Regions from separate parts of the Streptococcus caledonicus genome, predicted to be linked through region 3. Evidence: predicted binding sites of a transcription regulator. Region 3 holds the regulator's gene; each other region holds the start of a gene.

Region 1 (10,869 bases), on a different contig from region 3:
AGATATGATAACACATTTTTGAAGTGGAAGGACTGTAATGACTGTCCAAGTGTTTATGTTTATCTAAAATTCATTTCAACCTCATATTGGGGGCATAAAGACTAAATGATGATTGATTAAAAAAGAAATAGTAAACACATTTGCTACGAAGTGGTTCTTATAGGCCAGTCAGTATTCAAAGCTATCAAAATGAAAAATTTTGGCATTCTGTGGGGAGATTGTTAGACATTATTGGATGTTTCAATATCAAAAAAGTATAACTAATCTTTACTTACTTCATCATAATTCCTTAACTCGGATGGTTTCACTCCATACTCTTTTTCAAATTTTTTATAAAAGAAGGTGCGGTTTGAAAACCCGGTTTGTTGGGCAATGTCTTGAATGGAGAGTTGAGTGGATTCGATGAGGAGTTTGGCGCGTGAGAGGCGTTTCTGATGGAGGATTTGGGTAAAAGTTTTGCCGCTTCGTTCCTTGATGAGATTACCAAGGTAATTTTTATTGAAATTGAGTCTTTTAGCGGCATCTTTCAGGGTAAGTTTGGAAAACTCTTGGTCTATTAATTCAAGCACTTTAGCAAAGGGATCATTGGTCTTTGTTAAAAGATTTTCCTGTGTCACTTTAGATAAGGTCCGTGCTAAATGATACATGAGAATGGAAAGATAGTTACTGATGATTTTATCAGAAAAATCTCCCGGGAAGAAATATTCTTCCAATAATTGATTAAGGATGGGAATAACAGAATGTGTTTTTTCGGCAGGAAAAATGGCAAAATTACTCTGTTTTTTATCTGAGAGTGTCTCGTTGAGAAGAAGTTGGTAAATAAGACTATTATGACTCTGTAGTTCGGATAGCCAATCCAATGAGATGGACTTATCACGAAATAAAATGTTAATTAAGATATCATCCTCACCGAGGGATTTGATAGATTGTACACTATCGGTGTCCATCAGGATAAGATCACCTGTTTGAAAGTGATAAGTCTTGCCATTGATTACCTGTTCACAAGTGCCGTGATAGACATAGTTGATTTCAAGGAATTGATGAGAATGAGCAGGGTAATCTGCAAAACGACTATGCTTACTAATGTAAACTTCTTTATTTGTTCCAAAAATTTGCTGGCTAATGATTGGAATATCGGCATCATTTAGCTGTTTTAATTCTGGAAAATCACTGACAAACTGGTGTTCAGAGAGCTGCTTTTCTTCGTGTTCTGTATGAAGAAATAGGAAATTTTTAAGTTTAGTCATAATGTCCTTGTTAATCTGTAAATTTGATACAATTTTACTGTTTTTAGGATATTGTAGCAAAAATAGTAGAAATGGTAAAATCATAAATGTAAACGATAACAAAAAAATAAGAAAGGACGATTGAATGACTTATCATGTTGCCGTTGATATTGGTGCTTCAAGTGGGCGTGTGATTTTGGCAGATACGCGTCAATCCCTTGAATTAACTGAAATTCATCGTTTTAAAAATGGTTTTACGAAACAAAATGGGCATGATCGCTGGAATGTTAGTCAACTACTCAATGAAATTTTAGCAGGACTTGAAAAAGTAAAAACCAAAGGTGTTATGGACTGTACCGTTGGTATTGATACCTGGGCAGTTGATTATGTTCTCCTAGATAAAGAAGGAAACTTGCTAGAGGAGCCGATAGCTTACCGTGATGCTAGAACGCAAGGCATGATGGAAAAGGTTTTTGAAAGTATTCCGAAAAATGTTGTCTATGAAAAGACAGGGATTCAATTCTTAAATTTTAACACATTGTATCAATTGTGTGCTGAAGAAAGAGAGTTGCTTGAAAAGTCGCAAGATATCTTGTTGATTCCTGATTATATTGCCTATCGTTTAACGGGCCAAAAAGTTGGTGAAGTAACAAATGTCTCAACGACTCAATACCTTAATATTCACAGTCGTGATTATGATAAAGACTTGCTGGATGTGGCTGGAGTTTCTCTTGATCAATTGCCTGAGTTAATGGAAACAGGAACAGTTATTGGAGAAATCTTACCAGAACTTCATGAGACCTATGATTTGCCTAAAGCACGGGTGATTGCCGTAGCAACTCATGATACAGGCTCAGCAGTTGTTGGAGTTCCAGCGACCTCAGAGAATTGGGCTTATATCTCAAGTGGCACCTGGTCTCTCATTGGTGTAGAAAATAGCGAACCGTTGGCAACTCAACCTGCTTTTGAGGAAAATTATACCAATGAATGGGGAGCCTACAAAACTTACCGCTTCCTCAAAAACATTACTGGCATGTGGGCTGTTCAAGAAATTGCTCGAATGTTGGATTATCAGTATTCTTTTGCAGAAATGGCAGAGCAGACCTATCAGGTAGAGCCGTTCTTGCAGTATATCAATCTCAATGATGACCGTTTCACCAATCCAAAGAATATGATTGAAGAGATTCAAGCTGCTTGTCGTGAGAGCAACCAAATTGTTCCAAAAACAGTAGGCGAATTAGTCATGTGCGTGTATTCCAACCTAGCATTGGCTTATGCCCATGAATGGAAGGTGTTAGAACGTCTGACAGGAAAAGAGTTGGAAGTACTTCATATCGTTGGTGGTGGTAGCAACGTGAAACTCCTTAACCAATTAACGGCAGACGTTATCGGAAAACCAGTTATCGCAGGCCCAAGCGAAGCGACAGCTATTGGAAATATTATGGTACAAATGATTTCGTCTGGTGAATTAGAAAATCTGGCAGAAGCGCGAGCTTGGTTGTCCAAAAATCAAGCATTCGACCGCTATGAACCACAGCCTATTGCAGACCGAGATCACTTGAAACAATATCAAAAATTAGTATTTTAATAGGAGAATAAGATGACAACAGTAGAACAACGCTATCAAGAAGCAAAAGCAACATACGCTAGCATCGGTGTAGACACAGATGCCGTTTTGAAACAATTGCAAGAGGTCAAAATCTCAATGCATTGCTGGCAAGGAGACGATGTAAAAGGTTTCCTTAATCCAGACGGAGAGTTGACCGGTGGTATCATGTCAACAGGAAATTATCCTGGAGCAGCTCGTACGCCAGATGAATTACGTGCGGACCTCGAAAAGGCTTATTCTCTCATTCCTGGAAAACACAAATTGAATCTTCATGCCATTTATCTTGATACGGATGAGACGGTAGATTTGAATGAGATTGAGCCAAAACACTTTGAAAAATGGGTTGTTTGGGCAAAAGAACAAGGTCTTGGACTAGATTTCAATCCAACGTTCTTCTCACACCCAATGATGAAAGATGGTTTCACACTTTCTCACCCTGACAAGGAAGTCCGTGATTACTGGATTGAACACGGAAAACGCAGTCGCCGTGTTGCTGAATATTTTGGAAAAGAGCTTGGTCAAACTTGCTACACGAACTTCTGGGTTCCGGATGGTTTCAAAGATAATCCAGTTGACCGCCTATCTCCTCGCAAACGTCTCATGGAATCGCTTGATGCCATTTTCTCAGAAGAAATTGATGAAGCGTATAATGTTGATACCGTTGAAAGTAAACTCTTTGGGCTTGGTGCAGAAGCTTATACCGTGGGTTCGCATGAATTTTACATGGGTTATGGTTTGACACGCAATAAAGCGATTTTGTTAGATGCTGGGCATTTCCATCCAACAGAAGTGATTTCAAATAAATTGTCTTCATTGTCACTCTTTAGTGAAAAGAACTTGATGCTCCATGTGTCACGTCCAGTGCGTTGGGATTCTGACCACGTTGTCATTATGGATGATGAATTGCAGGACATTGCTAAAGAAATTGTTCGTAACAATCTACTTGATAAGACCGTTATTGGACTTGATTTCTTTGATGCGACAATCAATCGTGTGGCTGCTTGGGTTATCGGTACCAGAAACACTCAAAAAGCACTTTTGAAAGCCATGCTTGAACCAACTGCAGAATTGAAAGAATTGGAAAATAAATTTGATTTCACGGCACGTTTGGCTTATACAGAAGAACTCAAAGATTTCCCATATGCGGATGTATGGAATTATTTCTGTGAGCAAAATGGCGTTCCAGTAGGTCTTGATTGGCTTAAAGAAGTGCAAGCATACGAAAAAGAAATCTTAGCAACGCGTTAAAAGGCTTAATAAAATAGCTGAAAGAAATTGAACTCGTCTGCAAGGCTTAGCAAAGGGTTCAAACATAAAAAGGAAAGGAAATAAAGGGGTTCGAGTCGTTGAACTCGAGTTATGGACTCTGCGAAAATGATAGATTCTACTAGAGGAAAATCTCCTATTTTCGCTCTGTCCGTAAATTCCCTCTAGTATCAGAAAAATGACAAAATTTGTTGATTCATCATTTGTTAAAAACATGCGTGAGGTGACGCGCGAGTCTTATCTTCGGTATTGGGATGAGCGTAATGGTGGTAACGTTTCTTATCGACTTTTAGCAGAGGAAGTAGAAGGTTTTGAAGATGTTTCAGAGGTCAAAGCGACTTATGAACTTGGCTTTAATGCTTCGGCTATTGCTGGTTTTTATTACTTGGTAACAGGGACTGGGCGTTACTTTCGTAATGTGTATGACCGTCCAACATTGGACCTCGGTCTTGTTAAAATTTCTGAAGATGGTAAATCTTATGATGTCGTTTGGGGATTTGAAGACGGTGGTAAACCAACGTCAGAGTTTCCAAGCCATTTGCTCAGTCATATTGAGCGGCTCAAAGTGAATCCTGAGCAACGCGTTGTTTTCCATTGTCATCCAACAAACCTGATCGCGATGAGCTTTACACAACCTTTGGATGAACGTCATTTATCACGTATTCTTTGGAAAATGCAGGCAGAATCAATCGTCGTCTTTCCAGAAGGCATTGGGGTGATTCCTTACATGACCCCAGGTACAAATGCTATTGGTGAAGCGACAGCAGCAAAAATGTCAGAATTCCAAGCAGTCCTTTGGCCACATCATGGTTTGTTTGCTTCGGGAGTTTCACTTGATGAAACCTATGGTCTTGTTGAAGTTATCGAAAAAGCTGCTATGATTTTTTCTCAAGTTGGTGCGCAAGGTGGTCAAATACTTCAAGAAATTACAGATCAAGAATTGCAAGAAATTGCAGATTATTTTGGACAAACACCACATGCAGGGTTTCTTGACCTGTAAATATTGAAGCGTGTTTAAATAATGGGTTAAGGGCAGTTAGGCTCTTAACTTTTTGAAAAAATATGTGAAAAAATCAACAAAATTTCTTGTGTTTTGGCTAGATTAATAATAAAATAAAGAAGAAAACGATTACAAAAAATCTATAAATAGCTTTGAAATTTTTAATTATTTATAGATAAACATTTATTCATATTGTATTTAAAATAAAGGAGTCTCTTATGTCAACTTTTTATGTCCCTTCAGTCAACCTTATTGGTCGTGGTGTTATCAATGAATTTGGTGCCCATGTTGCTGAACTTGGTTTCAAGAAAGCTTTAGTCGTCACTGACCATTTTATTGCTGGTAGTGATATTCTGCCTAAAGTGACTGCACCGCTTGATGCAGCAGGTATTGCTTACGTCGTCTTTGAAGATGTCGATCCGAACCCATCAACTAAAAATGTTTATGATGGTCTTGCAGTGTTGAAAGAAAATGACTGTGATTTTATTGTTTCAGTTGGTGGAGGTTCACCTCAAGATGCTGCTAGCTGTATCTCAGTCATGGCAACAAATGATAAAACTCCACAAGAGCTTGAAGGTCTCCATAAATCTGATAATAAAGGGCTACCAGTTGTTGCAATCAATACAACAGCTGGAACTTCGGCTGAAATTACCATTAACTATGTTATTACTGATGAAGAACGCAAAGTCAAAATGGTTATGGTAGATAAAAACAGTCTTGCGCTAATGTCAGTTAATGACCCAGAACTTATGCTTTCTAAACCAGCAGCGTTGACAGCAGCAACTGGTATGGATGCATTGACACATGCTATTGAAGCCCTTGTTACCCCAGGTGCTTATGGCGTGACGAAGAAATTGTCAATCGGTGCTATTGAGTTAATCAATGAATTCTTACCTCGTGCCGTTGAAAATGGTCAGGATATTGAAGCACGTGAGGCAATGGTAAATGCGATTTTCCTTGGTGGTATGTCTTTCAATAATGCTGGTCTTGGTTATGTCCATTCTATGGCCCACCAATTAGGTGCTGTTTATCACTTGCCACACGGTGTTTGTTGTGCGATGTTATTACCAATTATTGAACGTGAAAATGCTAAACGGGTGCCAGTAGCTTTCCGTGATGTTGCCAAAGCCTTTGGATTTGTCACAGAAGGTAAAACAGATGAGGAATGTGCAGATTTTGCCATTGCCAACATTGAACGCTTATCAGAAACAGTTGGTATTCCTAAAAAATTGACAGAATTAGATATCAAGGAAGAAGATTTTGATTTTGAATATCTCTCTAAGAATGCCCTAATTGATGCCTGTGCACCAGGTAACCCATTCATGCCAACTCTTGAAGAAACAATTGCTTTTTATAAAGAATTGTTCTAAAGAGAATATGGTTTGTCATGATAGTGGGATAGAAGTCTTGACTTCTATCCCACTATCACAAGTTAAAGTTTTTTGCGTCAGCTTAAAAAGAGAATATAAGGTCGCTCAACACAGACAGTTGAGACCGTGGTCAAAAGACGATTGACTATATTCTGCCAATTGTCAGGTTAGCTTTAAAACTAAAAAGCTAACGGAGATATTAGGTTTAAAAATAGCAGTGGAACTGCGTTAGGAGGTTTTGACGCCGGCTTTGCTGGCTTTATTTTAACCTCCAAAGGGCTCCTAGACTCTTGGAGCATCCCTAAAACATAAGACTAACTGTCCAAAAAATTGTGAATATAAGTTATCATATTTTGATTTTAAATGAGTATAACTACTGCATCAAATTCTCTCCACATTAAAAGGTCAGAAGTTAGAACACTTTTCCTTGCCAATAATAAATGTAATTACTCTTCTTGTCTGAACTGCTTCGGATAGGGAGAGATTTTTATTATAAGATAACAGTATTTTAAAACATTTATGCATTTATTATTGTTCGTCGAAATAATTAAGAAAAGTTTTTATCTGTAGAGTTTCTTGACAGATTTGAACAAGCAGGTATGTATAGTATCGAATCACTTTTAATATCTATTTGAGAAATTAAAGTGGAACTTATTTTGTGAAATTCTCTCCTGTGTACGGCATGGCTAGTTTTACAAAAATAATGGTCAACCGCTTACTTTTTTGCTATAATGTTAAACATAAACGTATATAGAAAGAGGTTCTCTCATGGGAAATTTCCAAGTTATTGCACATCCACTAATTCAGCATAAGTTGTCTATTTTACGTCGTACAACGACTTCTACGAAAGACTTTCGTGAGTTAGTTAATGAAATTGCTATGCTCATGGGGTATGAAGTATGGCGTGATCTTCCACTTGAAGATGTTGAAATCGAGACGCCGATTACAAAAACTATTCAAAAGCAGTTGGCTGGTAAAAAATTAGCAATCGTTCCAATTTTGCGTGCGGGTATCGGTATGGTTGATGGTCTTTTGAGTCTTGTCCCAGCCGCAAAAGTGGGACACATCGGAATGTACCGTGATGAGGAAACACTTGAGCCGGTTGAATACTTAGTGAAACTTCCAGAAGATATTGAGCAACGTCAGGTCTTCTTAGTTGACCCAATGCTTGCGACAGGTGGTTCAGCTATTTTAGGTGTTGATTCATTGAAAAAACGCGGTGCTACTAATATTAAATTTGTCTGCTTAGTAGCTGCGCCAGAAGGAGTTGCAAAACTCAGAGCTGCGCATCCAGACATTGATATCTATACAGCAGCCCTTGATGAAAAACTAAATGAACAAAGCTACATCGTCCCAGGGCTTGGAGATGCTGGCGACCGACTCTTTGGGACTAAATAGGTCTGTGTGACCTATTTAGGTCGTTGTTTGAAAACTAGAGAACAACGAGGTTCGGGCGACCTATTATTTAGGTCAGTCGTCAGAATTTGAGGATGATAAAAAATGATTGCTTAGAGTTCTTCGTGTTGCTAAGCCGAGAAGAATTGGGGTTGATTATATCATCAATATGAGAAGGGGCAATTGGGTTTGCTCTTTCATTTTCAAGTGTTTTAGCACTCTTGTGAAATGAGTGCTAAAAATAAGTTTTTTTATTTGACCTTTGCTGACTAAAAGCATATAATAGCATTAAGAAATAAGAAGAAAAGAGGAAAACTATGATTCCTGTAGTTATTGAGCAAACTTCACGCGGTGAGCGTTCTTATGATATTTATTCACGTCTTTTAAAAGACCGTATTATTATGTTAACAGGTCCAGTTGAGGATAATATGGCGAACTCAGTGATTGCCCAGCTATTATTTTTAGATGCGCAAGACCATACAAAGGATATTTACCTTTATGTAAATACACCAGGCGGTTCAGTGTCAGCAGGGCTTGCGATTGTTGATACAATGAACTTTATCAAGGCTGATGTGCAAACTATAGTTATGGGGATGGCGGCCTCAATGGGAACTGTCATTGCCTCATCAGGTGCCAAAGGTAAACGCTTTATGCTTCCAAATGCTGAGTATATGATCCACCAACCTATGGGGGGGACTGGTGGAGGGACCCAACAGACAGATATGGCTATTGCAGCAGAACACCTACTCAAAACACGTAACCGCTTGGAAAAAATCTTGGCAGACAATTCTGGTAAAACCATTAAGCAAGTTCATAAAGATGCTGAACGTGATTACTGGATGAGCGCAGAAGAGACGCTTAAATATGGGTTCATTGATGCTATCATGGAAAATAATAATTTAAATTAAGTTGCCAAAGCAGGGGTTCCCTGCTTTTTTGCTGTTGCGGATTTGGAATTATGGTACAATAAAAGTGTTGTATTATTGGGAGTATACATTTTGAAAATCAACAGATTTATTACTGATTGCCCCTAATGATGCCAAGAGTACAACACATTCAGCCTCACTAAACTTTATTGTCAAAGGGAATCCGGCCGTAGCAGCCGATAAAATATGTGCCAATAAAAACGATATGACAGGTGCAGTCAATAATGACTAGTGTAAAAATAAGGTAGAAAGGAAAAATCATGTTTGAAAAACAAGAACGAATGAGTTTAGCAGTGTATCTTTACTATAATCGTGATGCTCGTAAATTAAATAAATTTGGTGATATTTTTTACCATTCCAAAAAATTGCGTTATGTTCTCCTCTATGTGAATACAACAGATGTGAATGATCTTATCCCAATGATTGAAAAACAAAAATTTGTAAAGCGTGTTTTGCCATCTCACTTGCAAAAAATTGATCAGAATTTTGTTGGAAGCCTTTCCAAAAAAGTAGAAGAATTAGCAACTAAATAAAAGAGACAAAAAATATAAAAATTGAGATAAAAGTGTTGCAAATTTTCAGATAATTCAGTATACTTGTACAGTATTAAATTTTAGAAATTATTAAGGAGTATATCTCGTGAAGAAAAAATTAACATTTGGAATGCTTGCTTTTACAAGTTCAGTAGTTCTTGCTGCCTGTGGTGCGGCACCATCAGCTGGCTCCTCGGCATTAGGAACGGAAGTTGGAGATACTTTGAAGATTGGCCTTAATTTTGAATTATCAGGTAGTACAGCAGCATATGGTACTGCAGAAAAAAATGGTGCCGAACTTGCTATAGAAGAACTAAAGGCAACAGGCGAGAAATTAGAAGTCGTTACCCAAGATAATAAATCTGAAAATGCTGAGGCTGCAACTGTAGCGACTAAATTAGTAACAGAGAATAAAGTTAATGTCATGGTAGGACCTGCTACATCTGGTGCAGTTGCAGCAACTATTCCAAATATTACATCTGCGGGTGTTCCGATGGTTACACCTTCAGGAACACAAGATTCTCTGACAATTGGTGCAGATGGTAAGGTTAATGAATATGTTTTCCGTACAACCTTTATTGATAGCTATCAAGGTGCTGTTTTATCTAACTATGTGACAAATACGTTAAAAGCTAAGAAAGTTGTTCTTTATTATGATAATTCTTCGGATTACTCTAAAGGAATTGCAGAAGTATTTAAAGAAAAATATAAAGGTGATATCGTCATTGAAGAAACCTTTGCAGCTAAAGATACGGATTTCCAAGCAGCTCTTTCAAAAATCAAATCAGCTGACTATGAAGTGATTGTTATGCCAGGTTACTATGAAGAAGCGGGTTCAATTATTAAACAAGCTCGTGAGATGGGAATTGAGAAAGCAATCGTAGGTTCTGATGGTTTAGCGGATAGTCGTATGATTGAATTAGCCGGCGCTAACAATGTTGATAACGTTTTCTATATTTCAGGTTTCTCAGCTGAAGCTTCTGATAAAGCAGCAGCGTTTGTTAAAGCCTATAAAGCAAAATATGGTGAAGAACCTTCAATGTTTGCAGCACTTTCGTATGATGCAGTCTATTTAGCAGTGAGTGCTGCTGAAGGTGCTAAAACATCTAAAGATATTGCAGCAAATATTGCTAAAGTTAAAGATTTTGAAGGTGTAACAGGAACAATGACAATTGATGAGACACATAACCCAGTAAAATCAGCCGTTATGATTGGCTTGACTGATGGTAAAGTGACTTCTTCAACAGTCGTAAAAGCTGACTAGTCATATTAGTTTGAATGTAAGAAAGGAATTTGTTAATTCATCCTTCTTGCATATCACTGAAAAAGAAGTTATATTAATCTGGGAAGCAAACTGTCTTCCCAGATATTGTTATTTTATAGAAAGATTGGTAAATAAACAGATGATCCAACAATTGGTCAATGGTTTAATTCTAGGAAGTGTGTATGCCCTCCTAGCTTTGGGTTATACCATGGTTTATGGAATATTAAAGTTGATTAACTTTGCTCATGGAGATATCTATATGCTAGGTGCCTTCATTGGT
Region 2 (10,869 bases), on a different contig from region 3:
AAAAGTTAGCAGCAGCTCAAGCACACGTTGATGGTCTTGTTCAAAAAGGTCTCGAAGCTCTTGAAGAGTTCCGTAAACTGAATCAAGAACAAGTGGACTACATTGTTGCCAAAGCTTCAGTAGCAGCCTTGGATGCTCATGGTATCCTTGCAGAACATGCCGTTCGTGAAACAGGGCGTGGTGTTTTTGAAGACAAAGCAACGAAAAACTTATTTGCATGTGAACATGTTGTAAACAATATGCGTCATCAAAAAACAGTTGGCATTATTGAAGAGGATGACGTGACAGGTTTAACATTGATTGCAGAACCTGTAGGAGTTGTATGTGGTATCACGCCAACAACTAACCCAACATCAACTGCGATTTTTAAATCATTGATTGCATTGAAAACTCGTAATCCAATTGTTTTTGCTTTCCACCCATCAGCGCAAGAATCATCAGCTCATGCAGCACAGATTGTACGCGACGCAGCAATTGCAGCAGGAGCTCCAGAAAACTGTGTGCAATGGATTGAAAAACCCTCTCTTGAAGCAACAAATGCTTTGATGAATCATGATGGCATTGCAACAATCCTTGCAACCGGTGGTAATGCGATGGTTAAGGCGGCTTATTCATGTGGTAAACCTGCACTTGGGGTAGGAGCTGGTAATGTTCCTGCTTATGTTGAAAAATCAGCTAACATCCGTCAAGCAGCTCATGATATTGTGATGTCTAAGTCATTTGATAACGGTATGGTTTGTGCTTCTGAACAAGCAGTTATCATTGATAAAGAAGTTTATGATGAGTTTATAGCAGAGTTCAAATCTTATCACACTTATTTTGTCAATAAAAAAGAAAAGGCTCTTCTTGAAGAATTTTGCTTTGGTGTCAAAGCTAAAAGTAAAAACTGTGCCGGAGCTAAATTAAATCCAGATATCGTTGGTAAGCCAGCAACTTGGATTGCAGAACAAGCAGGTTTCACCGTTCCAGAAGGAACAAATATTTTAGCAGCAGAATGTGCTGAAGTGGGTGAAAAAGAGCCATTGACTCGTGAAAAATTGTCACCAGTTATTGCAGTATTGAAAGCTGAATCAACAGAAGATGGTCTTGAAAAAGCACGTCAAATGGTTGAATTCCACGGTCTTGGTCACTCAGCAGCTATTCATACAAATGATGAAGCTCTTGCTAAAGAATTCGGAACACGTGTTCGTGCCATTCGTGTGATTTGGAACTCTCCGTCTACTTTTGGTGGTATTGGTGATGTTTACAATGCCTTCTTGCCATCCTTGACATTAGGCTGTGGATCATACGGCCGCAACTCAGTTGGTGACAACGTTAGTGCTGTCAATCTCTTGAATATCAAAAAAGTAGGAAGACGTAGAAATAATATGCAATGGTTTAAAGTTCCTTCAAAAACATACTTCGAACGTGACTCTATCCAATACCTTCAAAAATGTCGTGATGTTGAACGTGTGATGATTGTCACAGACAAATCAATGGTTGAATTTGGATTCTTAGACCGTATCCTTGAACAATTGCATCTTCGCCGCAATCATGTAACGTATCAAATCTTTGCAGAGGTTGAGCCAGATCCAGATATTACGACTGTTATGAAAGGTACTGAATTGATGCGTCAATTTAAACCAGATACAGTTATTGCCCTAGGTGGTGGTTCGCCAATGGACGCAGCGAAAGTAATGTGGCTCTTCTATGAACAACCAGAAGTTGACTTCCATGACTTAGTTCAAAAATTCATGGACATCCGTAAACGTGCCTTCAAATTCCCTGAACTTGGTAAGAAAACAAAATTCATTGCCATCCCAACAACGTCTGGTACTGGTTCAGAAGTAACACCATTTGCTGTTATTTCGGATAAGGCCAATAATCGTAAATACCCAATTGCCGATTACTCATTGACACCAACAATTGCGATTGTTGACCCAGCGCTTGTTATGACGGTTCCTGATTTTGTTGCTGCTGATACAGGTATGGATGTCTTGACACATGCGACAGAAGCTTATGTATCACAAATGGCCAATGACTTTACAGACGGTTTGGCACTTCAAGCAATTAAGATTGTATTTGAATACCTAGAAAGCTCTGTTAAGAATGCTGATTTTGAATCTCGTGAGAAAATGCATAATGCTTCAACTATGGCTGGTATGGCTTTTGCTAACGCATTTTTAGGTATTTCACACTCAATGGCACATAAAATTGGTGCTCGTTTCCACACGGTTCATGGTCGTACAAATGCTATTTTGTTACCATATGTTATTCGATACAATGGTACACGTCCTGCCAAAACTGCAACATGGCCTAAATATAATTACTACCGTGCTGATGAAAAATATCAAGATATTGCAAGAATGTTAGGCTTGCCAGCGTCTACACCAGAAGAAGCAGTTGCTTCTTATGCAAAAGCGGTATATGATCTTGGTTGTCGCCTTGGTATTAAAATGAACTTGCGTGATCAAGGAATTGATGAAAAAGAATTGAAGGAATATTCTCGTGAACTTGCTCTACTTGCTTATGAAGATCAATGTTCACCAGCAAACCCACGCCTTCCAATGGTTGATCATATGCAAGAAATTATTGAAGATGCTTACTATGGTTACGAAGAACGTCCAGGTCGTTTAAAATAGTATTATCAGAGAACTTTAGAAGAGAATGCTGTCATTGAAGAGCTTTCTCTTCTTTTTTTGCATCAGGTCGATAATGTTAAATCTTCGGTGATGTTATGCTCAAAGGCTGTCCATATTTCAAAAATTAATATAATAATCACAATAAAACTAATGAGATATCATCTGGCTTCGATGCTACTAAGTCAATCTATCCTATTTAGGAAATAGTCTAAAAACTTATTCTAATAAAATACATAACCAGTTAATTATATTTTCAGAAAAAAATCTGAAAATCATCTTGACTTTTTTTGTGAATTCGTTTACAATTTATATGTAAGCGATTTCTTTAATTGAACATAAAAAATATTTTTGGAGGCATTTATGAAAGCAGTAGTAGTAAATCAAGCAAGTACAGGCGTTGAAGTTGTAGAACATGAACTTCCAAGAGTCGGTCATGGAGAAGCTCTGGTAAAAGTGGAGTACTGTGGTGTATGCCATACAGACCTTCATGTTGCTCATGGTGATTTTGGACAAGTACCTGGACGTATTCTTGGACATGAAGGTATTGGTATTGTTACAGAATTGGGTGAAGGAGTAACTTCACTTAAGGTTGGAGACCGTGTTTCAATTGCTTGGTTCTTTGAAGGTTGTGGTCATTGTGAGTACTGTACTACTGGACGTGAAACACTTTGCCGTTCTGTAAAAAATGCTGGTTACTCAGTAGATGGAGGTATGAGTGAGTATGCGGTTGTTACAGCTGACTATGCCGTAAAAGTGCCAGAAGGTCTGGATCCAGCACAAGCATCATCAATTACCTGTGCAGGTGTAACAACTTACAAAGCGATTAAGGAAGCAGGAGCTGCTCCGGGTCAGTGGATTGCCATTTATGGTGCAGGCGGTCTAGGCAATCTTGCTGTACAGTATGCTAAAAAGGTGTTCAATGCTCATGTTGTAGCAGTTGATATTAATGCTGATAAACTTGAACTTGCCAAAGAAGTAGGAGCTGACTTAACTGTTAACGGTAAAGAAGTAGATGATGTGGCTGCTTATATTCAAGAAAAAACAGGTGGTTGTCATGGTGTTGTTGTAACAGCTGTTTCTAAAGTAGCCTTTAACCAAGCTATTGATAGTGTTCGCGCAGGTGGAACTGTTGTAGCAGTTGGTCTTCCATCAGAATACATGGAATTGAGTATTGTTAAGACAGTTCTTGATGGTATTCGTGTTGTTGGATCACTTGTAGGTACTCGTAAAGATTTAGAAGAAGCTTTTGAATTTGGTGCGCAAGGTTTGGTTGTACCTGTTGTAGAAACGGTGCCAGTAGAAACGGCTCCAGATGTTTTCCAAGAAATGGAAGAAGGTAAGATTCAAGGGCGTAAAGTTTTAGATTTTACTAGATAATAGATTAATCTAACTAGAATTTGGGCAAAACGTCTAAAAAATAGTAAATGGTTTAGAGTAACGTCGTCAAAAAACGTTGATTCTAAACCATTTTATTTTGTCTAATTCTTAATAATGGAATATAGATAGAAAACAGATAAAGAATACTCGAACGAGATAGCTATATCTGTTTTTTTGATTTAAACTAACTAGTAGTTAAGATAATTTTATCCAAAAGGATAGTGTCACAGAAGAAAGGAAAAATCACGTGATAGTAAAAAATAAAAAAGAGTACTACAGTCTTCGCAAACTAAAGGGAGGCGTAGCTTCTGTCCTTGTCGGGGCTCTTCTTTTGACAGGAACAAGTGTCGCTATGGCAGAAGAGTTAAGTGGACTTGAAAGTTCAGAAAGTCAATGGCAACTTATTGATGGAGATGAGGATTGGGATGAGTCAGAGTACTCACAGCCACTAGGTGAAGGACATGTTCTTATTTTGGATGGGGAGGGTCGAGGGATTTATGACAGCTTTCCTCCTGGAAGTCCGGAATCAGACTGGCCAGGTGTTCTAACATCTAAAGTTGAATTGCCAGAATTTCCTAAAGAGTCAGAGGGAAAGGAGCAAAAAGAGTCGGAAAAGACCCCTGAGTCTACACCTGCTCCTAAGGCAAGTCTAGCTCCCGAGACTAGTCCGGTGCCAACACCCAAAATACCCGAAGAGCAACCGAAATCACAAGAGATTATTTCTCCTGCTCCTCCGAAGTTGGAACTTGGAGAGGAGGCGGTCACTGTGACGCCGCCAGAAGGGGATGTAACGGCTGTAAACGTTTCAGCTGTTGTTATACCAGAGGAGGGTGAGGACCCTACCTATATCTCAATTGATGCTGACAAAGTAGATAAAAAATGGAACCTTAGAGGAAGTGGTGTACCGATTAAGGTTGATTCAACTTCAGGTCAATGGATTATTCCGCTTGACCGTCTTGGAAAAGGAACGCAAGTCACTGCTAAATCAAAGAGTAAAGATGGCGAATCGGAGGAACAGGTTTTACAATTGCCAGGGGAAACTCCGGAGTCCATCCCCGCTCCTGAGGTTACTCCAGCTCCAGAGCTAGAAAAGGCTCCTATGCCAGACTCTACACTATCACCAGCGCCTATGCCTAAGTCATCAGAAAAGACCCCTGAGTCCACACCTACCCCTAAGACTACTCCGTTGCCAGAGTCTGAGAAAATTCCGTTTGCACCCAAACTAACAGAAGAGGAACTGGTGGCGAAGCTTCTAAAAGATACTTACACTATTTTCTTATATACGGATAAAGAGTGGATTAACTATCCCTTCTATGGTTCACAAAAAGAATTGGAAGAAAAATTAAAGGAAACGATAGAGGCTTACAAATCTGGACACTACCCTTATGTGGAAAGATTCCAAACAGATAAGCGTGTGCTTCTTCATTTCTACAAAGAAAAATATCTGTTGAGAGTTATTTCAGGTGAAGAAGGAAGTCGTCAACAGGTAGAGACTCCTTTCTACGATAAGAAAAAACTAGAAGATCGTGTCAAAGAATTGGAAGATAGCGCAACAGATTTCGATATTCTTAGGCAAGAAGATAAGGATCAAGAGTCAGATGTTAAACGTGTTACCTTGACCTTTACGCGAAAAGTTGAGAAGAAGATAGATCCTGAACTGCATGAGGAAAAACCATTCTTCCCAGAAACAGAAGCGCCTAAAGCAACTCCGGATTCGTCTACACATAAGCCAAGAGGATTAGATTTGGGAAGCTCTAAACAGGGTCTTTCAGAAGAAAAACTGATAATGGGCTTTTTAGACAGTGCTTATGCTATTTTCCTACGTACCGATAAAGAGCAGATTGGCTATCCTTTCTATGGTTCACCAGAAAAATTGGAAGAAAAGATAAAGGAAACGATTGAGGCTTACAAATCTGGACACTACCCTTATGTGGAAAGATTCCAAACAGATAAGCGTGTGCTTCTTCATTTCTACAAAGAAAAATATCTGTTGAGAGTTATTTCAGGTGAAGAAGGAAATCGTCAACAGGTAGAGACTCCTTTCTACGATAAGAAAAAACTGGAAGATCGTGTCAAAGAATTGGAAGATGGTGCAGAAGGCTATGACGTGTTCAAACAAGAGGATGAGGATAAAGATAAGAAGTCATATATCAAGCGCGTCACCTTGACCTTTACGCGAAAAGTTGAGAAGATAGAGCCTGAACTGCATGAGGAAAAACCATTCTTCCCAGAAACAGAGGTACCACAGAATCCTGCAACCCCAGAGAAATCGGAAGAGCCACAAAAATCAGAATCGCAAAAGAGTCCAGAGGTTCCAAGTAAGTCCGAAACTCAAAAGAGTCCAGAGGTTCCAAGTAAGTCTGAAACTCAAAAGAGTCCAGAGGCTCCAAGTAAGTCCGAAACTCAAAAGAGTCCAGAGGCTCCAAGTAAGTCCGAAACTCAAAAGAGTCCAGAGGCTCCAAGTAAGTCCGAAACTCAAAAGAGTCCAGAAGTTCCAAGTAAGTCTGAAACTCAAAAGAGTTCAGAGTTATCACAGAATCCTGAAAATCTACAGAAACCGAAAGTACCAATGACATCAGCTATTTCTAATGCAACAACTATGGCTCAACCTCAACAGGTCAAGCAGTTACCGGCTACAGGTGACTTGCCGTCAGCATTAACTTGGCTAGGAGGCAGTCTTTTAGGCTTGTTAGGTGCTATCTATCAAAAGAAAAAAGATTAAAAGAGCTCTTTGTAAACGGCTTATTCCTTCTTATTTCTTCCTTTTGGGATAAAATTTAGGTATAGAACTAGCTCTTATAACCTTTTAGAACAGTACACGGTATATTGACAGTAGTCATAGAATGGGCGTAGATGCAAATCTGTTACCTTAAAAGATATAAAAGGAATAGGAATGAATGCTTTAACAGCGCTTTGAGGTTTCTCCTGCTCTTACACGAAGCAACTGAGCTAATGTCTGACTTCTTAGCTATATCCGACGAACATTTCTCAAAAATTTCAGCAAACCCATTGCCAAGACATCTAAATGATCATAAACTATTAAAAATTGCGAATAACTTTAATGATGTCTTGTGAGACATGGAAGTTAATCTAAAAAAGAAGTCTTGTTTTGTTAATAAGTCATGGTTTTTGATGAGACTTTCACTGAGAGTGGGGCAGAAGTCATGATGTCGAAGTCTTGACTTTCCCTCTCTCTCTGGTCTCTAAGCTCAGGCTGAGACTGTCCACTGGACACTTTCACTCCCACATCCGCACAGCTCTAAAGGTCTGGGAAACCTTTGGAGGTTGGAAATAAATAAGATGAACGACATTCATCACATTCGTATAGGATGGCTGCTAACGATTGTGTGGTACTAAAATAGTCCAGTGGACTATTTTAGGTGGACACTTGAAAGGGAGAGAAGTGTCAACCTACAGACCGCCTATCAACACTGCGTTAATCTGTTATTGCTATCAAACATACTAAGATTAGTAGTGAGGAAATCTCCGACGGGAGAAAGTCCTCACTACTTTTTCATTATGTTAAAGTAGTGGTGTCTTGTTAAGTCGTACTCTTTTTAGGCGCTAGACGTCGCATATCAAAAAAAGAAGGTTGAGATATTTTATCCCAAACTCTTTTCTTATAGAGTAGGTTCCAATTTAATAAAGGCAGACAAAGAGCTAGCATTAAAGGAGGAATACTATGTTGGGGTTAAAACTCGATAAAAACAATCAACGTGCGCTTGCCTCTGCCATTGTGGCGTCTGGAACAGATGATTTAAATGTTATGTTCTTATCATTTTCGATGTCTAGTATCATTGCAGATTTGGCAATTTCAGGGACTCAGGCAGGTTGGATTGCTACCATCACTAATTTGGGAATGTTATCGGCTTCTTTGTAAATGGGATGTTTGCAGGCTACGGTGCTATGATTACTCGCCTTTACCACCACATTCGCTCAACAGCCAACAATATTATCTCAAATGTCAGTCGATCAATCGGAGGCTTTTCCTCGGTGATTATTGGAATACTCTTAGATGTAGATGTGTCAGGTCCTTCGACAGTGACGCTTTTCCCGGCCAGTCTTTACCTGGTTAGTTTGGTGGCTATGTTCTTCATTACCAGCCTCAAAACGCATCAATACAAAACATTGGGAGCTGACTCATTCTTGAGTTAGAAAACCCAATTGAAAAAGATATTTGCTTCAATTTTCTGGTAATTATGGTAAAATAGACAAAACATTATCAACAAATGAGGATATCCAATGACCCTAGTTTATCAATCAACTCGCGATGAGAATAATAAAGTAACTGCTAGCCAAGCAATTTTGCAAGGTTTAGCCACAGATGGTGGTTTATTTACACCTGTTGCTTTGCCAGAACTCACTCTTGATTTTGAACAATTAAAAGATGCATCTTATCAAGAGGTTGCAAAGCTAGTTCTTTCGACTTTCTTGGATGATTTTAGTGAAGAAGAGCTTGACTACTGTATCGCCTCAGCCTACGATGAAAAATTTGACACAGTAGTTATTGCCCCTGTTGTCAAGTTGGGTAATCAGTACAATCTGGAACTTTTCCATGGGTCAACCATTGCCTTTAAAGACATGGCCCTATCAATCTTACCTTACTTGCTAACAACATCAGCAAAAAAACAAGGTGTTGACAACAAAATCGTCATTTTAACAGCGACTTCAGGAGATACTGGTAAAGCTGCTATGGCAGGTTTCTCTGATGTTCCGGGAACAGATATTATTGTCTTTTATCCAAAAGACGGCGTATCAAAAATCCAAGAATTACAGATGACTACACAGACAGGTGCCAATACGCATGTGGTTGCTATTGATGGAAACTTTGATGATGCTCAGACAGATGTGAAGCGCATGTTTAATGATGCAGATTTGCGTGAAAAATTGCTAGCGCATAACGCTCAATTCTCATCAGCGAACTCAATGAACATTGGTCGCTTGGTGCCGCAAGTCGTTTACTATGTTTATGCCTATGCTCAGCTGGTTAAAGCGGGCCACATCACCAACGGTGAAAAGATTAACATCACGGTGCCAACTGGTAACTTTGGGAATATTTTGGCGGCTTATTATGCACGTGAAATTGGGGTACCGGTAGGGAAACTCATCTGTGCGTCAAATGAGAATAAGGTCTTAACAGACTTCTTTACAACGGGGACTTACGACAAAAAACGTGACTTTAAAGTGACGACGAGTCCGTCAATGGACATCTTAGTATCGTCAAACTTAGAGCGTCTCATTTTCCATTTGGTGGGCAATAGCGCAGCGAAAACCAAGGCTTTGATGGAAAACTTAGCGACTGCAGGAGAATATACCTTGTCTGATGTTGACCAGTCTATTCTTGACCTTTTTGAAGCAGGGTATGCAACGGAGGAAGAAACTGCTCTTGAGATTAAACGTGTGTACGAAGAAAGTAAGTACATTGAAGATCCTCATACAGCTGTCGCCTCTGCGGTTTACCAAAGGTATGTTGCTAGAACAAATGACCTCACGCCAACAATCATTGCTTCAACGGCCAGCCCTTATAAATTCCCACGTGTGGCTATCGAGGCTGTGACAGGAGAAGATTCAGGTGATGACTTCACAGCGGTTCAAAAATTACATGACCTATCTAAAGTTGCTATTCCTTCAGCAGTAAATGGTCTGGAAACAGCTGAAGTTCGTCACACAACTGTTGTTGCGATAAGTGATATGCAACAAGCTGTGGAAACCTATCTAGGATTGGAATAGTCTTGTGATTTTAAACACTGAGAGTTGCTTTCTCAGTGTTTTTTTCTATATAATAAAAGCATGTTCAAGTATTCAAAAAAAATCCTCTCCATTGCTCTACCAGCGATGGCAGAAAATCTCTTGCAGACCCTTATGGGAGTTGTTGATAGTTATTTAATAGCTCAGCTTGGTCTTATTGCTATCTCCGGAGTATCGGTAGCTACTAATTTACTAGCGGTTTACCAAGCTCTCTTTATTGCTTTAGGAACAGCTATTTCAAGTCAGATTGCCCGTAATCGAAGAGATTCTAAAAAACTACTTTTCTATCAAAGGCAGGCAGTTATATTGACAGTTTTGCTTAGCAGTTTTCTAAGTATCTTAGCCATATTTGGAAGTCATTTTATCTGGCCGTTATTAGGTGTCAAGGGAGAGGTTCTTTTAGCTGCGAATCGGTATTTTGCTATTGTTGGGGGTGGGGCAATTAGTTTAGGTTTGCTGACTAGTCTTGGAGCTATCCTACGTTCTCAAGGAAGTCCCAGAATACCGATGTATGTTAGTTTGACAACGAATATTTTAAATGCTCTTTTATCAGCTTTATCGGTATTTGTTTGGGATTTTGGGATTACTGGTGTTGCGGTAGCGACGGTTTTATCGCGTTTTATAGGGATTATAATTCTTGCTAAACAGCTTCCAACTCTCTGGTCTGCTCAGCCTTGGTCTTGGGAAATCAATAGAGAATTATTGAGCCTGAGCTTACCAGCGGCAGGGGAGCGCTTGATGATGAGGGCAGGAGATATTGTCGTTCTTTCGATGATTATCCCCTTAGGAACGACAGTAGTATCTGGAAATGCAATTGGAGAAACTCTTACTCAGTTTAACTATCTACCAGGTGTTTCGATTGCGACAGCAGTAGTTATTCTAATAGGAATATTATCTGATGCAGATAGAAAACGGTTGATAAGGACGGCCTATGCCCTATCCTTGATTTTTATGCTTCTTATAAGTGGTTTGGTTTTGGCCTTTGGCCCAATTCTTATTTCATTTTTTACGGAAAATAGCAGAGCTTCAGAAACAAGCGAGCTAGTATTGTTGGCGTCGTTTTTAGGAACAGTAGCTACTGCGGGGACTTTAGTTTATACAGCGGTCTGGCAGGGGGTAGGAA
Region 3 (10,519 bases):
AAGGTTTGTTTCAAATTTCGGTAGACCCCCATCATCAGGAAACCTATGAGCAAGTCTTAGCTCACTTGAAAGGAAAGCAAATTCGTCTGACAGAAACACGGAAAGCCATTATAGCCTACATGATTGAAGCTCATCATCATCCTAGTGCAGAGCAAATTTTTCATGATTTACAGGACCAGTATACTCATATGAGCTTAGCGACTGTTTATAATAATTTAAGAATTTTGATTGAAGAAGGCTTCGTCTCTGAGGTTAAAGTAAGTAACGATAATACGACTTATTTTGATTTTATGGGGCATGACCACCTTCATGTGGTTTGTGAGATTTGTGGTAACATCACAGATTTTATGGATGCTGATACTTCTCTTTTAGTAAAAGAAGCAGAGCAAAAGACTGGTTATCAAGTTACTAAAAATCAATTTTTAATTTATGGTGTTTGCCCTGCTTGTTCCCTAAAAAAATAGAAAAAGACTTCACTTGAAAGTCTTTTTTTCTTATATATGCGAATAATTAGTTAGGAGGTCATCATGTATAGTATTCAATTTAAAGAACAAGCCATGCTTCCCCGCGAACGATTAAGCGCAGAAGGAGCAGAACATCTCAGTAATCAAGAACTTTTAGCCATTTGTTTACGTACAGGGACGAAGAAGGAACATGTCCTTTCTTTGGCTAATTCAATTTTAAAGAATTTGAGTAGTTTAGCTGATTTGCGGCAGCTTTCTCTTGAGGAATTACAAAATATTTCAGGCATTGGGCGAGTAAAATCTATCGAATTAAAAGCCATGATAGAGTTAGCTAATCGTATTCAGACAGCAGAAGTTGAAAAACAGGAGCGCATCATGTCCAGTGAACGATTAGCACGACGAATGATGCTCGAATTAGGAGATAAGAAACAAGAGCATTTGGTAGCTCTCTATTTAGATACACAAAATAGACTTATTGCTCAAAAAACCATATTTATTGGTACGGTTAGACGGTCAGTTGCAGAACCTAGAGAAATTTTACATTATGCTTGTAAACATATGGCAACATCTTTAATTGTTATTCACAATCATCCATCTGGAGTAACAGAACCAAGTGAAAATGATTTTCATTTTACAGATAAACTTAAGCGTTGTTGTGACGATCTAGGGGTAGTTTTTCTAGATCATCTTATTGTTGGAAGAAATGAGTATTTTAGTTTTCGTGAGGAGACAGATAATCTTTAAAGCTCATTTACAATAAAATCGAAGAGTTTTTGACTGTGATCTTTATCGCTATAAACTAGTAGTTCAGGATGCCATTGGACACCAAGATAACGAAGATCAGGGTTAGTAGATTCAACGGCTTCAATAATTCCATCTTCAGGAGAACTTGCAATAACTTTTAGCGCTGGTGCTAGCTCTTTTATGGCTTGTCGATGGTAAGAATTAATCCCAGTATGTGTTTCATAGATATGAGAAAAAAGGCTATCCTCAGTAACAGTCATTGTTTGAGTAATAATATCTGCGTCTTCTTTTTGCCAGTGATTTGGAATATTTTGATGTAGACTACCACCTAAAATAACATTTATGAGCTGCATGCCTCGGCAAACGGCAAAAATAGGTTTCTTTTGTAAAATGGCTTCTTTAACTAAAGCTATTTCAAATTCGTCTCGCTCTCTGAAGTAATCATCTTCAGCATTGGGGTCTTTTTCTTCATGATAATAGGCAGGGTTAACATTTTGTCCACCTGTCAGAATAAGCTTATCAATCATGCTGATGTAATGTTTCGCCATTTCGGGTTTGTTAATAGGTAGAACAAGAGGAAGTCCACCGGCTTCAATAATCGCATTAGGAAATCCTGAAGGGACATAGGTCCAGGGAAGGGTATCTAATTCCACTTGACGTTGATTAGCAGCAATTCCAATAATAGGTTGTTTTGACATAAGAACTCACTTTCTAGTCTTTTCATAAGAGATTTGAGGAAGGTATTAGCAGTTTTATTTTACTACCGTGATAATGTGATTCACAGTGATGCATTTTAGTACTAAAAATAATACAGAGTTATCTTGTTGTACTTTTGTGATGCTTCTGGTCCTTTACTTTGTTGTGATTTAGAACGACCTTCTTCTTTATAATTATAGTGATTTAGATTTTATTAGTACTTATTTTAATGTGGTGTGGGGCTGCTCCAAAAGTCTGGGAGACCTTTGGAGGTAAGAAATGGTGCTAGCGAAGTCAGCGTCACAATCTCTTGCGGAGTTCCATTTTATACTCTATAAAAATCAAAATTAGACATAGACAAAAACATTTTTCTCCTGCTCTCCTCATATGGTTAGCACGTCAACAAACCTTTGGTTTCATGGCTCACTTGAAAGGCCCTACCCTTTCAAGTTTCCTTTCCATAGCAGAAAGCTGTTATGATTTTAACCACTTACCGAGGATGGAGTTTGTCGTTTTCCGATTAGAGACAACAGTATCCAAGGTAACAAAATTACTATGATTGTGAAGACTTTGTGCTGCGGTGAAAGCTCTAGAAGAAGGATCCTAGGGCGATAGGATGGAGAGTTAACAGACTTTAAGACTGATTGAAGCTGTTGCTTGGAAATTAAAAAGCAATAAGACTCGCCCCCCAAAAAATAGAACTCGCAGGAGATTGTTTGCACCCACAGCTAAGGAATAGCTCCTAAAAAAGCCAACAATGTATCGTTTTGATTTTGAAATAAGTATTAAATCTAATTTACTATATAATGAAAAAACAAGTAATCTGATAATATAAAAAAATAGCTGAGGAGTCAAGTATTCTCCTCGGCTATTGATTTATTTATCTTGATTATTCATAAAGTAGAGTAACGTTTGAAGTTCACTTGTTAAGTCTACATATTGCACAACAACATTTTCAGGAACTTGGAGATTAACTGGTGAAAAGCTTAAGATACCACGGATTCCTGCATCAACGAGGATATCAGCCACTTCTTGAGCTTTAGTTGAAGGAACAGTTAAAATAGCAGTTTCTACATGTGTATTAGCAATATGATGTTTAAGACTTGAGATACCATAAATAGGAATCCCATCCCCTGTTTTTGTGCCAACTAATTCATTGTCATCAGTATCAAAAGCAAGGGCAATTTGCATTTTGTTGCGATCATGGAAACGATAGTGTAACAAAGCACGACCGATATTACCTACACCAACTAACATGACATTAGTTGTAGAATGGTCTCCTAGTAATTCTGCGAAGAAATTCATTAATTTTTGAGTATCGTAACCAAAACCACGACGTCCGAGTTCGCCAAAATAAGAAAAGTCTCGACGAACAGTCGCAGGATCAATTCCCATAGCATCAGCGATTTGTTGAGAGCTAGCTTTAGCAACTTTATCAGCATGGAGGCGTTTAAAAATTCGGTAATATAAAGCTAGTCGTTTAGCAGTTGCATTTGGAATATTTTTTTCTAACATAGTTGTCTCTTTCTAAAATAATTGAGGTTGGAACAAAAATATCTCAATCATCTCTTTTTGATAGTAATAGCAGATAGATGCAGTAGTTGATTGGGAGTCCCAAAACTTTTCTACACAGTCGTTAGCGGCCATCCTATACGACTGTGATGGTCAAGACTTCGAAATCATGACTTTTGTCTCAATCTCTTTTTTCATGTTTAGTCTATTCTTATTATAATGAAACTTTGTGAAAAAATCAACATATAAGAATTTAAAAAAGACAATAGAAAAACGTCAAATAGTAAGAAAGAATGAAAATATGAGGACAGTTCCTTAAGATTACTAGTGAATCGGAGGAACTATCCTATTGATTTAGACTTCTAGTTTGGTAAAGATATCGCGTTCAACTAAACTATCCATCAAAAAGTAAAATTTGTCCTGCATAATTTTATGTTCTTCATTTTTGAAGATATTGACAAGACGAAGCCCAGATTTATCTGTAATAGTAAGTTTGAAAGCAGTTAAATCTTTATTAATCGTAATTTTTAATGGGAAACCATCCCCAGAATTTGGAATAATTTCTAAAAGGCGATTCAATTCGTAATTTCCAACCTTATTTTGCATAAAAGTTGTATCACGAAGAGTGTATTTTTTTATTTTAGGACTAATCGCATAAGAAAAACGACAGTCTGTTAAATGAATTTCTTTTTCAAAAGCCATAATCAATTATTTAAGATATAGATGACATAAGAAATGACACGATTTTTTATGTTTTCCATACCCATTTCCTTTCATAATGTAGTTGCTATGCTAATAATTTTTTTAATTGTTGTGCTAATAGCTGAGCTTCTTTAACAGTGTTTTGTTCTCCAAAACTGATTCGAATGGATTCGCGAAGTCTTGGAGAACTTTCACCATAGTAACTTGTTAACACATGACTTGGAGTGACAGCGCCAGCAGTACAAGCTGAACCAGTTGAGACTGCAAATCCAGCTAAATCTAGTTGTGTTAGCAGCAGTCCATTATTACCATTAGGAAAACCAATATTTAACACATGTGATAAGGAATCGTTTCCTGAATTGATGTAATAATCTAAGCCTTCCAGTTCTGTTAGAAAAGCTTGGCGAATGTGATGAATATGGTTGAGGTTTTCATGTAGCTGATTGGTAGCTTCAGTCAGCGCAGTAGCCATACCAGCTAAAGAAATCATATTTTCTGTTGATGCACGCCGTTTATCTTCTTGATCACCACCATGTAAGAGATTATCAAAGTGATTGGTCTTAGCATAAAGAAAGCCAACCCCTTTAGGGCCATGAAATTTATGAGCAGAGGCAGATAAGAAGTCAATTTGCCAATCGTCTGGTAATACAGTAATTTTTCCAACTGTTTGAACGGCATCAACATGAAAAACAGCCGAATGTTGACTTAAAAGGTGACCAATTTCAGGAATGGGATTAAGGTCTCCAGTTTCGTTATTAGCATGCATAATGGATACTAATAAGGTATCGGGACGAAGGGCGTCCCTAACTTGTTGCGCAGTTATGTGACCTTTACTAGGTTTTAGATAAGTGACTTCAAACCCAAAACGTTTTTCAAGATAAGACATGGCTTGTAACACAGAGTGGTGTTCGGTAGCTGTAGTAATCAGGTGTTTCCCTTTTTCTTGATTAGCTAATGCATAGCCGATAATAGCGGTGTTGTTACTCTCCGTACCGCCAGAAGTAAAGATAATATTTTTCTCGTCTGTTTTTAAGCTTTGAGCAATAGCATAGCGATAATGGCGTAATAATTGTTTAGCTTTTCGTCCAAAAGTATGTAAGCTAGAAGGATTGCCGAACTGCTCTGCCATTACTGAAGTCATTGCTTCAATCACAGAAGGAGTTAAAGGAGTAGTTGCAGCATTGTCAAAATAAATCATTGTTTACTTACCAGGTTTATATGCAAAGAGTGGGCTTACTGGTTGATGCTCGTGGATACGGACAAGGGCTTCACCGAGGAGCTCACTTGCTGGAAGATACTTAATTTTATTTGGTGTACGTTCTTTTGTCAGAACAGAGTCTGTTACAAGGATTTCCTTAATTGGTGCAAGATCCAAAATGTCAGCAGCACCACCAGCAAATAAACCGTGACTAGCTACAGCATAAATGTCAACCGCACCGTCACGTTCAACAATTTTGGCAGCTTCTGCAAAAGTTTTACCTGTATTTAGGATATCATCAATCAAGATAGCTTTTTTCCCTGTGACATCTCCAATGATGTAACCTTCTTCACGCTGGCTGTCATCTTGAGCATAATCAATGATAGCAATTGGGGCATCAAGGTATTCAGCTAAGCTACGAGCACGTTTAATGCCAGAGTTTTTTGGACTAACAACGACAACATCTGAACCAGTTAAACCTTTATCAATATAATGTTTGGCAAAAAGTGGAACAGTGAATAAGTTATCTACTGGGATATCAAAGAAGCCTTGCACTTGAATAGCATGGAGATCAAGTGTTACAACGCGCTCAACGCCAGCTTTTACCAACATATTGGCAACTAATTTTGCAGTAATTGGTTCACGTTGTGCAGCAACACGATCTTGACGTGAGTAACCAAAGTATGGCATGACAACTGTTACAGAGTGGGCGCTGGCACGTTTACAAGCATCAATAGCTATGAGTAGTTCCCAAAGATTATCGTTAACAGGATAGCTTGTTGATTGGATGAGATAAACGTCAATACCACGAACACTTTCTTCTAAGTTCACCATAATTTCACCATCTGCAAATTGGCGTGAAGATAGCTTGCTAAGAGGTACCCCTACAGCTTTAGCAATCTGTTCAGCAATTTCTTTATTTGATGAGAGAGAAAAAAGTTTCATTTGTTTGTCGGACATTTTAAGGCTCCTTCTTAAAGTAACATGAAAGTTTTACGGTTACTATTCTACCAAAAAAAAAGATAAAAAGCATGGTATAACTAGAGAAAAATTAAGTTCTTATGCACAGATTATTAGTCTTAGTATGAAATAATTGTTTCTTCTAATCATTTGAATTTTGGAAAGTTGTGTTTATTGAGCGTGGGATAGAAGTCATGATTCCCTATGGCTCTCTGTTTTCTAAGCTTCGTCTAAAACTGTTCACTGGACAGTTTTAGTAAAATACTTTTTCATCCTAAAAAGAAATAAGGATGGTTTTTCGTTCTTTCATGCTGATATTTTGAGGTGAATATGAGAGACCAAAAACTTAAAATCAAGTATTTAATACTATTGGTCATTCTTTTTTAACGTTGATGTAAAACGGGCAACTTTACTTTTCGCATATTTAAAGTCAATATTATGTTGCTCCAAAAAGTTATCAAAATCTATTTTGCCTTTTTCAGCATCCAAGACTTCAAGTTCCAATTCATAATCTTTGAGCCCGGCATATTGATTATAATCCAAAGCAAGTAGGCCAATAGAGGTTTGCGATTCACGGCGGATGGTTGTTAAATGTCCTAATACTAGAAGTTCTTCGAGAGGAATTCCTTTTTGAACTAAAAGAGTTTTAATTTCTCCGTTAGGGAGAATTGCTGTTTTTATGGCTTCCTTGGCTTCTGGTAATAGCAGAGTCTGATTATGTTCGACATTCCCAACTTCCTGCGGAATTTTTAATGTCAGTTCTGCCTTGTCTGAAAAGGTTCTGATACGTAAGGACATACGATGTGCTTTTAGAACAAAGTCAGAAGTGTCAAAATAGTAATTCGTTTGAGTGATAGGTTTGACATGTGCTAATCTACTTTCGAGGCGATTAAATTCATCTTGATTAAGTAAAGTTTTGTATTCGATTTCAAGAACTGTCATGTTTATTATTTTTCTTTCTCTAAAAATTCTGAATTTTATGTTATAATTAAATGACTATGTTCATTTTAGCTAAAAGTTAGCTTTTTGACAAGAATGAGTGACGAAGTGAGTGCTGGAGCACTAGAAAGGAGTGTTCAGTTGATTTCTACAACTGAACTTAGGATGGTTTAAGCTAAGCAATCCAATTTTAAAGGTTTATACTGAGGAGAATGATAGCTTGTCTCACAAAAGTAATCGGATTGAATTAAAATATGAAAGCAAATGAACCAAGGTAGGCCATCCTAACATCTTAATAATATGAATTTTGACTGGGAAAGTTTTCTTGATCCTTATATTCAAACAGTTGGTGAACTAAAAATAAAATTACGAGGCATCCGTAAGCAATTTCGTAAGCAAAATCGTCACTCTCCCATTGAATTTGTCACAGGGCGTGTTAAATCAATTGAAAGTATCCAAGAAAAATTAGTCCGCAGAGGTATCGCTTTTGAAAATATGGCTGAAGAAGTGGAAGATATTGCTGGACTTCGTATCATGGTGCAATTTGTAGATGATATTGATGAGGTTTTAGGGTTGCTTCGTCACAGGACGGATATGACAGTTGTTCGTGAACGAGATTATATCAATCATATGAAAATGAGTGGGTATCGTTCATATCATGTTGTGATATCTTATCCAGTGAATACTATAGATGGGCCTAAGACTGTTTTAGCAGAGATTCAAATTCGCACGTTGGCGATGAATTTTTGGGCAACTATTGAGCATTCGCTAAACTATAAATACCGTGGTGATTTTCCAAATGAAATTAAACGTCGTTTGGAGATAACTGCTAAAATTGCCTTTGAGTTAGATGAAGAAATGCGGAAAATCCGTGAAGATATCCGTGAGGCGCAACTGTTATTTGACCACGATAATAGAAAATTGAGTGACGGAGTGGGTAATAGTGATGACACAGATGAATTATACCGATAACACTAAAGTAGCAATTATTGCTAATGGCAAACCGCAAAGTCGACGGGTTGCTGATAAGATTTTTAAAGCTTTACGTGACGATCCTAACTTTTATTTAACAAAACGCAATCCCGATATTGTGATTTCCATCGGAGGAGATGGGATGCTCTTATCTGCTTTTCATGCGTATGAAAAAGAGTTAGAACGTGTCCGTTTTGTAGGTGTGCACACCGGACATTTGGGTTTTTATACTGATTATCGTGATTTTGAAGTAGAAGAATTGTTACGTAATCTTCGTGAAGATCGTGGTGAAAAGGTATCCTATCCTATATTAAAGGTTTCCTTAACCTTATCTGATGGTAGAGTGGTGACCTCTCGCGCTTTAAATGAAGCTACGATTAAGCGTCTTGAAAAAACAATGGTAGCAGATGTGTTGGTTAATCATGTCCTTCTTGAACGATTTCGTGGCGATGGTTTGGCTGTCTCTACACCAACCGGTTCAACAGCCTATAATAAATCGTTGGGAGGAGCTATTCTTCATCCAACGGTAGAAGCTTTGCAATTGACTGAGATTGCTAGCTTAAATAATCGTGTTTACCGTACTATTGGAAGTCCGATTATTGTTCCAAAGAAAGATCTTATTGAAATTGTTCCTAAGCGTGTAGGGGCCTATGTATTAACTGTGGATAATAAAACTTACCATCATCGCAATGTGCAACATGTGACTTACGAAATTGACCAAGCGAAAATCAGTTTTGTAGCGACTCCACGCCACACGAGCTTTTGGCAACGTGTAAAAGATGCTTTTGTTGGAGAAGAACATGAAATTTGAATATATTGCCCATAGACCGTGTCAGGTCAAAAGTCTTCTGAAAGAACACGATGTCTCGAAAGCCTTGTTAGCTAAAATTAAGTTTAAAGGTGGAAATATCTGGGTAAACGGTAAGGAAGAAAATGCTATCTTTGTCCTAAAGAATGGAGATGTGGTAACCATTGAGATTCCCAATGAAGAAGATTTAAATGGAAGTCTTGAACCGATATATAAACCCATAGAGATTGTGTCAGAAGATGATCATTTTATTATCCTCAATAAACCGCATGGCATTGCTAGTATTCCGAGTATTTTACACTCCCATACCATGGCCAATCGTGTTAAAGGATATTATTTGTCTCAAAATTACCCTAATAAACAAGTCCATATTGTGACGCGTTTGGATAAAGATACCAGTGGTCTGATGCTTTTTGCAAAACATGGCTATGCTCATGCAAGATTGGATAAACAGTTACAGAAAAAGGTCATTGAAAAGCGTTATTATGCTTTGGTAGCAGGTGAAGGTGATTTGCCTGATGAAGGAGAAATAATTGCCCCTATTGCGCGGCCAGAGAATTCTATTATTACACGCTGTGTCCACCCGTCTGGGAAATATGCACATACCTCGTATAAAGTTGTTGCGCGTTATGGAAAGGTGAAATTAGTTGATATTCAACTTCACACCGGACGGACACATCAGATTCGCGTTCATTTTTCTCATATTGGCCAACCGCTTTTAGGAGATGATCTTTATGGTGGTTCAATGAGTTATGGGATTGAAAGGCAAGCGTTGCATTGCCATTATCTATCTTTTAACGATCCATTTACAAGAACACAAAAGATACAGACTAGTTCCTTGACAGCTGACATGGAAAGCGTTATCCTAAAGTTACAACAAAAATAAAAGAAAGTTGAGAGATTATGCGTAGTTTATTTGGTGAGTTGCGTAGTAAGATTGCAGGAAAACATGTCAAAATCGTTTTCCCAGAAGGAAATGATGAGCGTGTGGTACGTGCAGCAGCTCGTTTGAAATTTGAAGGTTTGGTTGAGCCAATTATTCTTGGTAAACCTAATGAGGTGATTGCTTTATTGGCAAAACTTGGTTTTGAAAATCCAAACTACACGATTATTGACCCAACAGAATATGCTGATTTTGATCAAATGAAAGAAACTTTTCTTGATATTCGTAAAGGAAAAGCAACTCCAGAGCAAGCTGATACTATCTTACGTGATGTCAACTACTTTGGTGTGATGTTAGTTCAAATGGGTCTTGCTGATGGTATGGTATCTGGTGCTATACATTCAACTGCTGATACTGTTCGTCCGGCCCTTCAAATTATCAAAACAAAACCAGGTATTTCACGTACGTCAGGTGTTTTCCTTATGAATCGTGAAAATACTAAAGAGCGTTACATTTTTGCAGACTGTGCTATTAATATTGATCCTAATGCTCAAGAATTAGCTGAAATTGCGGTAAATACTGCAGAGACTGCAGCAATTTTTGATATTGATCCAAAAGTTGCGATGTTAAGCTTTTCAACC

Evidence for each region. Region 3 encodes Rex, which represses fermentation and respiration genes when NADH is low (regulators of the CRP and FNR family bind a similar motif). Its sites were predicted from a motif close to TTGTGAANTANTTCACAA; they were not measured.
Region 1: ACFPQ3_RS08340 (iron-containing alcohol dehydrogenase) is a predicted target of Rex. The motif match lies at 5,164-5,181, and genes of this name have one in related genera.
Region 2: adhP (alcohol dehydrogenase AdhP) is a predicted target of Rex. The motif match lies at 2,909-2,926, and genes of this name have one in related genera.

What each region holds. Positions count from the first base shown of each region.
Region 1 is NZ_JBHSOJ010000022.1:8,769-19,637, forward strand. It holds gene ACFPQ3_RS08320 (AraC family transcriptional regulator) at 261-1,247, opposite strand; gene rhaB (rhamnulokinase) at 1,372-2,814, shown strand; gene rhaA (L-rhamnose isomerase) at 2,827-4,083, shown strand; gene rhaD (rhamnulose-1-phosphate aldolase) at 4,280-5,101, shown strand; gene ACFPQ3_RS08340 (iron-containing alcohol dehydrogenase) at 5,320-6,471, shown strand; gene upp (uracil phosphoribosyltransferase) at 7,240-7,869, shown strand; partial or broken gene ACFPQ3_RS08350 (ATP-dependent Clp protease proteolytic subunit) at 8,181-8,774, shown strand; gene ACFPQ3_RS08355 (DUF2129 domain-containing protein) at 9,053-9,325, shown strand; gene ACFPQ3_RS08360 (ABC transporter substrate-binding protein) at 9,432-10,589, shown strand; gene ACFPQ3_RS08365 (branched-chain amino acid ABC transporter permease) at 10,729-10,869, shown strand, end outside.
Region 2 is NZ_JBHSOJ010000017.1:60,364-71,232, forward strand. It holds gene adhE (bifunctional acetaldehyde-CoA/alcohol dehydrogenase) at 1-2,621, shown strand, start outside; gene adhP (alcohol dehydrogenase AdhP) at 2,982-3,998, shown strand; gene ACFPQ3_RS08000 (YSIRK-type signal peptide-containing protein) at 4,246-6,720, shown strand; partial or broken gene ACFPQ3_RS08005 (MFS transporter) at 7,681-7,875, shown strand; partial or broken gene ACFPQ3_RS08010 (MFS transporter) at 7,854-8,153, shown strand; gene thrC (threonine synthase) at 8,241-9,728, shown strand; gene ACFPQ3_RS08020 (MATE family efflux transporter) at 9,789-10,869, shown strand, end outside.
Region 3 is NZ_JBHSOJ010000015.1:262,818-273,336, reverse strand. It holds gene ACFPQ3_RS03195 (Fur family transcriptional regulator) at 15-464, shown strand; gene radC (RadC family protein) at 528-1,208, shown strand; gene ACFPQ3_RS03185 (gamma-glutamyl-gamma-aminobutyrate hydrolase family protein) at 1,205-1,906, opposite strand; gene ACFPQ3_RS03180 (redox-sensing transcriptional repressor Rex) at 2,781-3,419, opposite strand; gene ACFPQ3_RS03175 (DUF1831 domain-containing protein) at 3,771-4,118, opposite strand; gene ACFPQ3_RS03170 (cysteine desulfurase family protein) at 4,204-5,316, opposite strand; gene ACFPQ3_RS03165 (ribose-phosphate diphosphokinase) at 5,320-6,276, opposite strand; gene ACFPQ3_RS03160 (CYTH domain-containing protein) at 6,643-7,218, opposite strand; gene yjbM (GTP diphosphokinase) at 7,516-8,187, shown strand; gene ACFPQ3_RS03150 (NAD kinase) at 8,162-8,998, shown strand; gene ACFPQ3_RS03145 (RluA family pseudouridine synthase) at 8,988-9,881, shown strand; gene pta (phosphate acetyltransferase) at 9,899-10,519, shown strand, end outside.